DNA from 3 places in the Paenibacillus sp. lzh-N1 genome. Region 1 is predicted to be linked to each of the others. Evidence: riboswitches for the same ligand, from Rfam matches in the RefSeq annotation. Region 1 holds a riboswitch; each other region holds the start of a gene.
What was found. Region 1 has a riboswitch for cyclic di-AMP ahead of C0638_RS07610 (resuscitation-promoting factor). Riboswitches for the same ligand answer to the same signal wherever they lie in the genome.
Positions count from the first base shown of each region.

Region 2: another riboswitch for cyclic di-AMP. It lies ahead of C0638_RS07220 (C40 family peptidase); the one in region 1 lies ahead of C0638_RS07610 (resuscitation-promoting factor).
Region 3: another riboswitch for cyclic di-AMP. It lies ahead of C0638_RS19720 (3D domain-containing protein); the one in region 1 lies ahead of C0638_RS07610 (resuscitation-promoting factor).

Region 1 is NZ_CP025696.1:1,683,974-1,687,252, forward strand. It holds gene rnmV (ribonuclease M5) at 1-496, opposite strand, end outside; gene C0638_RS07610 (resuscitation-promoting factor) at 642-1,790, opposite strand; cyclic di-AMP (ydaO/yuaA leader) riboswitch at 2,062-2,342, opposite strand; gene C0638_RS07615 (TatD family hydrolase) at 2,543-3,279, opposite strand, start outside.
Region 2 is NZ_CP025696.1:1,579,546-1,582,824, reverse strand. It holds gene C0638_RS07235 (hypothetical protein) at 29-322, shown strand; gene C0638_RS07230 (4a-hydroxytetrahydrobiopterin dehydratase) at 440-739, shown strand; gene C0638_RS07225 (GNAT family N-acetyltransferase) at 818-1,324, opposite strand; gene C0638_RS07220 (C40 family peptidase) at 1,628-2,128, opposite strand; cyclic di-AMP (ydaO/yuaA leader) riboswitch at 2,134-2,271, opposite strand; gene C0638_RS07215 (hypothetical protein) at 2,548-3,279, opposite strand, start outside.
Region 3 is NZ_CP025696.1:4,374,681-4,377,959, forward strand. It holds gene C0638_RS19710 (ABC transporter substrate-binding protein/permease) at 1-249, shown strand, start outside; gene C0638_RS19715 (amino acid ABC transporter ATP-binding protein) at 236-958, shown strand; cyclic di-AMP (ydaO/yuaA leader) riboswitch at 1,202-1,369, shown strand; gene C0638_RS19720 (3D domain-containing protein) at 1,376-2,044, shown strand; gene C0638_RS19725 (polysaccharide deacetylase family protein) at 2,242-3,048, opposite strand.

The sequences.
Region 1 (3,279 bases):
GACTGATCTGAAATACAGAGAGCCGCTTATGTAGCTGCTTTCCGTTACAATAGCCAATACCCAGTACATTCCCCAAGGCCATACGGCGTGCAGCAGCATTGGGGTGAGTAATAAGTCCAGCGTCAATCAGGTCCGCCATTTCAATCAGCGGTTCGGCGCCTTCCACTGTCGTATGTACCCGCGCGAGAGCGTGTCTGATGGCTTCCGGGGAGGCATTCTCCACGCCAATATCCCCTTTGCGTGTCGCCTCTGCCTCAGGTATAAAAGCCTGCTTGCAGCCGGGGACCTTGGAGGCGATAATTTTACGGATACGCTCCCCTGCATGATCGGGATCAGTTAAAATAATGACCCCCCGCCGTTCCTGCGCCAATGCAATTTTCCGCAGCGTCATTTTATTAATGGCTGAACCGCCAGTTTCTATCGTATCTGCTTCGACAGCACGGCGAATGGCTACCGTATCATCCCGGCCTTCCACCACGATCACTTCCTTGATCATCTTCGTTTCCCTCCACTGCTACACAGCAACATATATTATCTTTCCCTGCTTTTGAAAACAAAATAAGAAGAGGATATCCTCTTCTTAGCATGGCATAACTATGTTGTTAATACTATCGCATTGTCCTCAACATACACAACCTGTTTTAGTTGATTTCCGGCTTTACAGGTCCGATAACATATACGGTTTTACCGTGCTTACGACCAAATTGGTTAGCCCGGCTTAAACTCTCATAATACACATCGATTTTGTGGCCTTTAATCGCGCCACCGGTATCCTCCGCACGGCGGAAGCCTACCCCTTCAATATACACCCACCAGCCGATGGGAATTACATTCGGATCGACAGCGATGGTGCGTCCTTCCGTGACACGCGTGCCGGAGGCGGTACGTGTACCGATACCTGGCTCCTGGGCAGAGTACGCCGTCATGGAGACATTTTGTAAAACTTTTTTATAATTAAAATTAATACCTGCTTTACGGACAGCACTGCCCGAACTAACCTTTGTAGCCTTAACCGCATCTTTAGGGCCGATGGAAGCAGCTAGAACGACCGGTTTTTTCTTAGTCCCTACCGCAATTACCTTATCCACACGATTTTGTGCGACTTCCTTGTTGACCAGCTGTTTGGACACCAATTTTCCATCATGGTATACCTTTTGAACATGCTGGACTACCACACCCGATTTGCCACTTTGAATGACTCGATTATCGCCTTTATAGAGACTTGGATCTGCCGTTTTGATGACCTGATAAGGCACTTGTTTTTTCTGTTCGACCTGCTGTTTCTTTACACGGACGATTTTTATGTCCATGTTAGATGAAACAGAGGCATCCAACGCAGGGTAAACTTTATCCGTTGATGATAATTTATAGCCCGAAGTGCGAATGGCACCCTCTACTGTATTTTCTGTTGTGTACAGCTTTTTCGTCTCATTGCCTGAGGATACTTTAACCTGATTGGCACGTTTAATGACTACGCGATCCCCATCCTGTACTGCCCCGTTTAGCGGCATGGAAATTGTATCATGCGGCTGAAGTGAAATAGAATGCTCATTGAGCAAATCTTGGAGCTTGGATTCCCGGGTTTCTACCGCAGATGCCTTACCATCGATGACAAAAAAGACTTGTTTTTTAGATTGCGTGTACATCAGAATTGAAATCATAATCGTTAGTGCGATTAGAAAAATAGCAACCAAAGCAGCCTGGCGCACATTCTCTTGCTTCCAACGTAATACGTAAGACATGCTGGATGAGCGTGACTCATGGGTCTCCTCTTTTCGGAAAATGCCCATTTCCTCCGTCCTCCTTACATAGCCCGCCGTCTGGAGTAAGACATAGTTGATCGTTGACGTGACTATAACAGATTTTCTACAAGACAAGCCCGTACTGCGACTGTCCTGCACCATGTACCCGTCTTCGCGGCATGCTGTCCTCCCCTGTTTAACCACAGTATGATGACAGATTTTCTTTTATTCACAACAAAAAAAGCCAAAGAAAGAGACTAGAGAGCTCTTTCGTGGCTTCCGACATGTGTGAATATGCGGGAAAACTCATGCACGAGATGGCTTCTCTCTTGTTACGCTTACGGGGTTAGCTGTCGGGTTCGGACGTAGAGAGTCGCCCTAGCTTAGGTCAACCGCTCATGGCGGTCGCCTTCACATTCACCCCGAAGACCCAGAAAGAAATCGAAATACGGCTTCTCTACCTGTTCAATCCCATCCAGGAAATGAATTTCGGTCGAGCCGGCTACTGAAGAGATAATATCTCTTGCACATACGCCGGACGTACTGTAAGCCATATCGGTTCCCCCGTTCCCTGTAAAAGGGACTCAGCGAGACTGGTTCATGAAATGATTTGTTGATGTTTACACTCAACAACAATTCACTGAAAAGATGATATCCTGTTTCCATGCATGTTGTAAAGCAGGTTTCAAGTACATTTTTCAAAATATTCGGTTAAAAAATTGTAATATTCTCGAGTTTCCTGCAACAAAATCATAATTAGCTCCGTCTATCTCTTTATTTTGATTGATTTTTTCGCTTTTTCACTGAATGTCAAATCGTTCCAAGGCATTTTGGGTCGTAATGGATACCAATTCCTCCACCGTAATTCCCATAATTTGGGCGGCTGCCTCTGCTACCAATCTCACATGTGCCGACTCATTTCGCTTCCCACGAAACGGATGAGGCGTCAAGTAAGGCGCGTCCGTTTCAATAAGCAGACGGTCCAACGGTACCTGGGCCAGCACCTCTTTTGGCTGCTTGGCATTTTTGAACGTTATGGGCCCGCCGAAGGAAAGGTGGAAACCCATATCCAGCACCATTTTAGCTGTCTCCCAACTCCCAGAAAAGGAGTGCATGACTCCGCCAATCTCGCCCGCCTTTTCCTCACGTAAAATCCTCACAATATCTTCATGTGCATCCCGGTTATGGATAACAATTGGCATGTTGAGCTCACGTGCCAGGCCAATTTGATTTCGAAGTACCCGCTGCTGCACATCCTTTGGTGATGTATCCCAATAATAATCCAGACCGATCTCTCCGATCGCTACAACCTTTTTATGACTGCATAACGATGCAATCCATTCTAAATCACCCTCCTGCATTGTAATGGCATCCTGCGGATGCCATCCAACGGCTGCATAAATAAAATCATACGTCTCAGCCAGCTTCATGGTGGATGGAATGGTCTCACGATTAAATCCGATATTGATCATCCGTGTTACTCCTGATTCGACAGCACGTGCTATAACTTCTTCACGGTCTTCATCAAATTGTGGCG
Region 2 (3,279 bases), 100 kb from region 1:
GAATCGCTGAACCATTGGAGGAAATAGCATGGGAGTAAAGCATGGGCGCGAGTATGAACAAATTTTGAACGATTTGACAGAGGCTGTGGGACGCATCCCAGATAGCTATGAATTTTTTGAAATGGAAGCAGAAGATTGGGACAGGCTGGACCCGGTGGGGCGTCAGGAAGTCAATGAAGCTTTGGCAGAAGACCTATTTTATGCATTGGGTACGGAGCCCATAATCACTGTAGGCAGCGGCGTTGTGATTTATGAGCCGGAGCAGCACCGGATCTATGTACTCATCGGAGATGAGGAGCTGACGTCGGTCCCTTTGATTTGAAGGCCGTCTTATGGATTTATCAACGGGGCCGTGGTAATATGTACACCAATATATCGTAGTTTTGGCCGTATGTAAGCGGCTAAAAGGCTTCCGTATAAACGGGGAGGAGTTCGTAACATGCCTTTTACACAAGAAGAGATTGAAGCACATCTGGAGAAACTGGAGGGCTGGGAACTGGAGGAAGGACGTTGGATCGTTCGGAAATATAATTTTTCCAGTTTTATGAAGGGAATTGCATTCGTGGATGAAGTTGCCGCTATATCTGAGGCATTCAATCACCATCCATTTATTACGATTGATTACAAGACCGTGACTCTGCGTTTGACCTCTTGGGACGATGGCGGTATTATGGCCGTAGATATTAAGGAAGCCCAACAATATAATGAAGCTTTTGAAAAAATGCGCAGCAGTCATTGATTTTATAATGATCTGTTGTATATATTAAGAGCGCCTTCGCTATACAACATCGCGGTTGTATAGCGAAGGCGCTCTTATTTATAGAACCCGGTTCTGTTGTTCAGGACGATATACCATACAATAGAACGGTTTTCTGCCATCTGGAGTCTGACGTTCATAGGTATCCGTCAGCTCAAATCCAGCTGCCTTGTAGGCTCGTATAGCCCGCTGATTCCAGGTGAGAACCTCTAGGTCAATTTCATTCTGTGGATGACGTCGTCTGGCTTCCTCCGCAATGGCCCGGACAAAATCGGAGCCTGTGCCATGTCCGCATCTTTCGGGATGCATTCCAAGACCCAGCCGGGTCACACCGACCATAGGAAAATATTGAGCAAATCCCGTCAGCTCATTCTCTTCGTCCAGTACGGCAACATATTGCTCTTGGCGAAGCGTGGGACTTCCAAATTCGACTTCAAGTGCCTTCATTTGTTCCCAGGGAAGCCAGCCGTATATGTTGTAGGGGGGATCATAGCGCCACTCACAGATTTCAGCCGCTTGATGCTCGTCCATCGGTACAATCCGGTAGTTGGATATTGAGGCCGGCACTTTTTCATTCCTCCTTATGCAGGTACTTCAATCATTAACCACAGATTGTAGACAAGTTGTAGGAGAATGGCAAGCGTGTTTATTTCGTACCTAAGTCGGGTATACATTCAATAAGAAGGATTTACTGCTCATATGCTCCCCCAGCGGTGGCGGTAAAACCGACGATGTTCGCTAAAACTGAAACCTTTTGAGGTGTCAGTTCGTCAGTAATGATAATAATTACTGATGTAGTGGACATAAAAAACCGCAATTCGATTCCGGCCAGAATCAAATTGCGGCTAGAGTTAGCTTGCTGTGCGGTAGTTATTCTACGTTGTCGTCATCAGGAATATCTGAAGCTACAGAATGGTAAGCGTCTGTGCTCATAATTCTTTTTGCACCGACATAACGGTTAGCGTAATAATTTTCGTTCAGTGAGCTAACTACTACACCACGTGAAGTCGAGGAGTGGGCGAATTTCCCTTCACCTACGAAGATACCTACATGGGAAACGCCTCTTCCTGTGGTGTTGAAGAACACCAGGTCGCCTGGTCTCATTTCATCGCGGGATACAGAAGCTCCCATTTTGAATTGTGATCCAGATTGATGCGGCAGTTTAATTCCCAGTTTGTTGAATACATACATTGTGAAGCCGGAGCAATCGAATCCCTCGAGTGTAGTACCTCCGCTTCTATAGTTCGTTCCTTTGGCATCTTGGATGACCTGGTCCATCTTAGAGTCTGCAAATGCACTGCTGCCACCGAATGTAAAAGATGTAAAGGCAATGGCGAGACCCATGGCTGCGATCGTTAGCTTCTTCTTCAAAAAAAATATACCCCTTCCAATGCCTGCGAGGTTAGCTTAAGGATTCGGTAGAAGGTTCCCCTATGACCACTCTGTTGCGAGATCAATTCACCCAAACTGGTTCCCCCGCTTCCTAGGTGCCAGGAATTAGGCTTAACTTAAGATGTGCACCTTGGAGAGCAGTATTCACGACAACGATGTTTTTAAGATAAAGGTTACAATAAAGATTACAAAGTTGTTACTATCAGTTCACTGCGATTATTGTAACAAAGACAGCAGGCTTTGGCAAATGTTTCATCGCAAAAAGTTACAAAAAAAATCTGTTCCTAACGCCCTAGGAACAGATTCTGTTAACAGTATTCAGTTATGTGCCGTTTGCACGGGAAAGAAAAAAGTTTTTTCGACAGCTAAAAATGCAGGAGAAAGCATAAAGAGAGGGATTAGCCTCTGCTGGAGATATCGATGTGCCATAGACGATACTGCGAACTGATATGCCACAGCCTGACCAGACTGGTAACAAAATGATACGATTGCTGGAGAATTAGCGCCAACATACCAGTCCAAATCATCGCTACGGTGCCAAATAGACCGAAGACCAGCAGCACACAAGCACCAAGCAAGAGAGATACGCTTACAGCCGGAAGAAGCTGGCGAAAGAAGGCGAGCAGGGACGATAGTATGGCGTGACCACTGACCGAGCCCAGTTGCATATACAGGATGCACTGCCGAATGAACCAACCGTAAGCCACCCACCCAATGGCATAGGGCAACAAATGCAACAGGTAAGAGGAAGATTGCAGCGTTCCTGCTACAATAGGATAGAGTCTCGGTACCACCCAGAAGGCGGGAAGCAGCAGCAAACCCAACTCGATGATGTAATACAACAGAGATGACATACCGTGACGTTTCATCCCCTTGAAGAAGGACAGGCTTTGCGGTTCAGACGCATCGGTATACAGGCTTTGATATATGCCAGCTCTAATGAAGGGAGTGATTAGGACGCGCAATACGGTCGCCCCTAATAGTATCCATAAATACACATGTACTTCCCGGCTGTCCATCAAGGCGATCTGCCCCTCCATCCAAAACAAGGTCTTTCCCAGCTCGTTTTGGCTCTGATCAGGATAACGCAGCAGCAGCGGGACAACGGCCGACTGTACCAGCCGATAGAG
Region 3 (3,279 bases), 2.7 Mb from region 1:
CCGCAAGCATTTAAATCTATATTGCCTGCTATTGGTAATGAGTTCATTACGATTATTAAAGAATCATCTATTATTTCGACCATTGGGATGGTGGATATTATGTATCAAGCCCAGGTCATTAAGAATATTACCTACGAAGGCTTGAGTCCGTTCGTAATCGCAGCCGCTATTTATTTTGTAATGACATTCAGCTTATCTAAGCTGTTGGGTTTATGGGAAAGGAAGTTGAGAGCCAGTGATCACCGTTAAACAACTGCGTAAATCATTCGGTAAGAATGAAATTTTAAAAGGCATTGATATAGATATCGCCAAAGGTGAAGTAGTCGTCATTATCGGTCCGAGTGGTTCAGGAAAAAGTACGTTTTTGCGTTGTATGAATCTGTTGGAACAGCCAACAGAAGGGGAAATTTTGTTTGAGGGTGAGCCGATTACGGCCCGTGGTCATAATATTAATGCGACTCGGGAGAAGATGGGGATGGTTTTCCAGCATTTTAATCTGTTTCCGCATAAAACAATACTGCAGAATCTGACGCTTGCACCAACGCAGGTGAAAAAGCAGTCGGGGAAAGAAGCGGAGAAAATTGCGCTGGAGCTCCTGCGGACCGTGGGTCTTGAGGATAAGAAGAATACCTACCCGAACCAGTTATCTGGCGGTCAAAAACAACGTATTGCGATAGCACGTGCTTTGGCCATGCAGCCGCACGTAATGCTGTTCGATGAGCCTACTTCTGCTCTTGACCCTGAAATGGTTGGAGAGGTTCTGGACGTGATGAAGAAGCTCGCTGAGGGCGGCATGACGATGGTGATCGTGACGCATGAAATGGGCTTTGCCCGTGAGGTAGGGGATCGAATCATCTTTATGGACAACGGTCAAATTATAGAACAAGGTACGCCTGAGCAAGTATTCGGTACTCCAAGCCATGACCGTACCCGTGATTTTCTTGCTAAAGTGCTGTAAGAAAATGCTTTTATGAAATATTAACAAAGCCCTCTCGTGATGATGTTTCACGGAGGGCTTTTCTCTTTTTGTCACCATATCTCCATATTTTCGTAACAGAAAACGGATTCTTGATGACAAAATTGTAATGAGTATAGTATGATATTCAAGGTTACCAACATTTTCATGCAGATAAGGTTACAAAATTGTGATATTATGCAGTGAGCCAAAACTTACCGGGGCAGCAGTAATGATAATAAATACTCAGGTGCTGGGCTCAAACCATGGGAAGTGCGGGGGACGTAACAACGGCAATGATTCCAATGCATCATAAGATGTTGTGGATATGCCTAGGGGTGAATTGCACAAGCATAGGGCTTCTCCTGAGTCCGAATCCGACAGCTAACTTCGCAGGCATAACAGAGGAGGTACATATCTTTGAAACATTTAAAACATATTGGACAAACTATGAAATTTGCGGTGCTTGCTGCAGCTATTGCAGGGCTGGCACAGACAGCTGGAGTAGCAGATGCTGCTTCGCTTCATACTGCCAAAGAAGGCGATACCTTCTTTTTGCTTGCTCAACGTTATGGGGTATCAGTAGATGAGTTGACGAAGGCTAACCCGGATATTGCGTCCAACAACATATATGCAGGTCTGCAAATTAAAGTGCCAGACGAAAAAAGTGTAAAGGCGGCTTCGGATTCGAAGCCACAGCTTCTTACAGAGAAAGCACCAGCGAATGAGAAGCCAACAATTGAAGCATGGGGCAAAACATTCAATTACAGTAAAGTAGTTGATGTTAAAGCTACAGCATATTCTGCCGCAGCTGATGAAAATGGCAAATGGGGTGCGGTTGATTATTACGGCAATCCGCTTAAGCTAGGTACAATTGCGGTAGACCCGAAAGTCATTCCTATGGGAACAAAGGTGCTAGTTACAGGTTATTCCCATCCCGGATTGCCAGATCATTCTTTTGTGGCCGTTGCCCGTGATCAGGGCAGTGCTATTACCGGAAAGCGGATTGATATCTTTATCCCTGGCAATAAATCATTCGTGAACGACTTCGGCTTCCAGAATGTGAAACTGTACGTCATTGATAAATAGCATTGTGCTTATGTATGATTTGATTAAACATAATATAAGTTATGTAAACTTGATCTATCATACAACATATAACTGGGACGACTTTTTATTAGGCCCGGTCGTTTATCGCTAAAAAAGGCTGTCTTACAAGCAGAAGCATTCTGTTCGTTAAGGCAGCCTTTTTACGTTGTTGGTATATTTGAAGCTTAGACATACTGTTATTTTCGTTCCGATGTGTGAAGTAGCCGGGGGACAGTGACAAATTTGTAGCCCTTAGCTTTTAGAGAGTGGATTAGACCCGGCAAAGCTTGGACAGTGCCTTGCAAGTTGGAACTTTGACCTCCACCTGCATGCATTAAAATAATGGAGCCAGGTCCGGTAGCCGGGATCACGTTGCGCTGAATTTGTGTTTTGCTTAATCCCTTCCAGTCTAGAGAGTCCACATTCCAATTGACGATCATGTACCCATGACGACGTGCCCACTGGATTTGAGGCTCCGTGATTTCACCATAGGGTGGTCGTATCAATCTGGGTCGAAAACCTATGCTGGCTTCTAAAATGCGTTCTGTTTTTGTAATCTGGTGGCGAAAACGTTCTGGTGTGGCCTTCCTGAAATCCGGATGAGTATAGGAATGGTTTCCTATAGCATGACCTTCGCGGATGATGCGGCGTATGATCCCCGGATGCTTTTCCGCACGGTGGCCGACGATAAAAAAGGTAGCTTTGATACCGTTTGCGTGTAATACGTCCAAAACCTGCGGCGTATACCTTGAATCGGGCACATCATCAAAGGTTAAGGCAATTTGGCGGGTGTGCGGGCCGCACATTTTAAAAATGTCCGCATGCTTTTTTCGTAGCATCGCTAATGTTGGAGTAGCTCGATCTTTACTTTGATATACCGAAGTAGCGGCAGCAGCTTCCTTGGGATGGGGCGTTCGAATGTTGGGAGGCGTGTCCGCGTGAACGGGAAAACTTGAAAATGCTAGTAACAGTGCTAAACATGGCAACACTCCCCTGTACCGCATTTGTATTCCCCCTTTCCGTGCAGTGGTACCTAGTGGGCTCTCAGCTATTATGTACCTGTCCTATTAAAATTATGCTGGTGATTGAGTGAAGCCCTCCACGGCTGAAGAGAAGTACATCATGAAGCGGGTATCCGTGAAGATGACGAAGTAAACGTACATATTCTCTTAAACATGACCGAAAACTGAAGCATTTTCGCAAGTTTTAGCCTTACAAAGGATTCGGTATGCCGT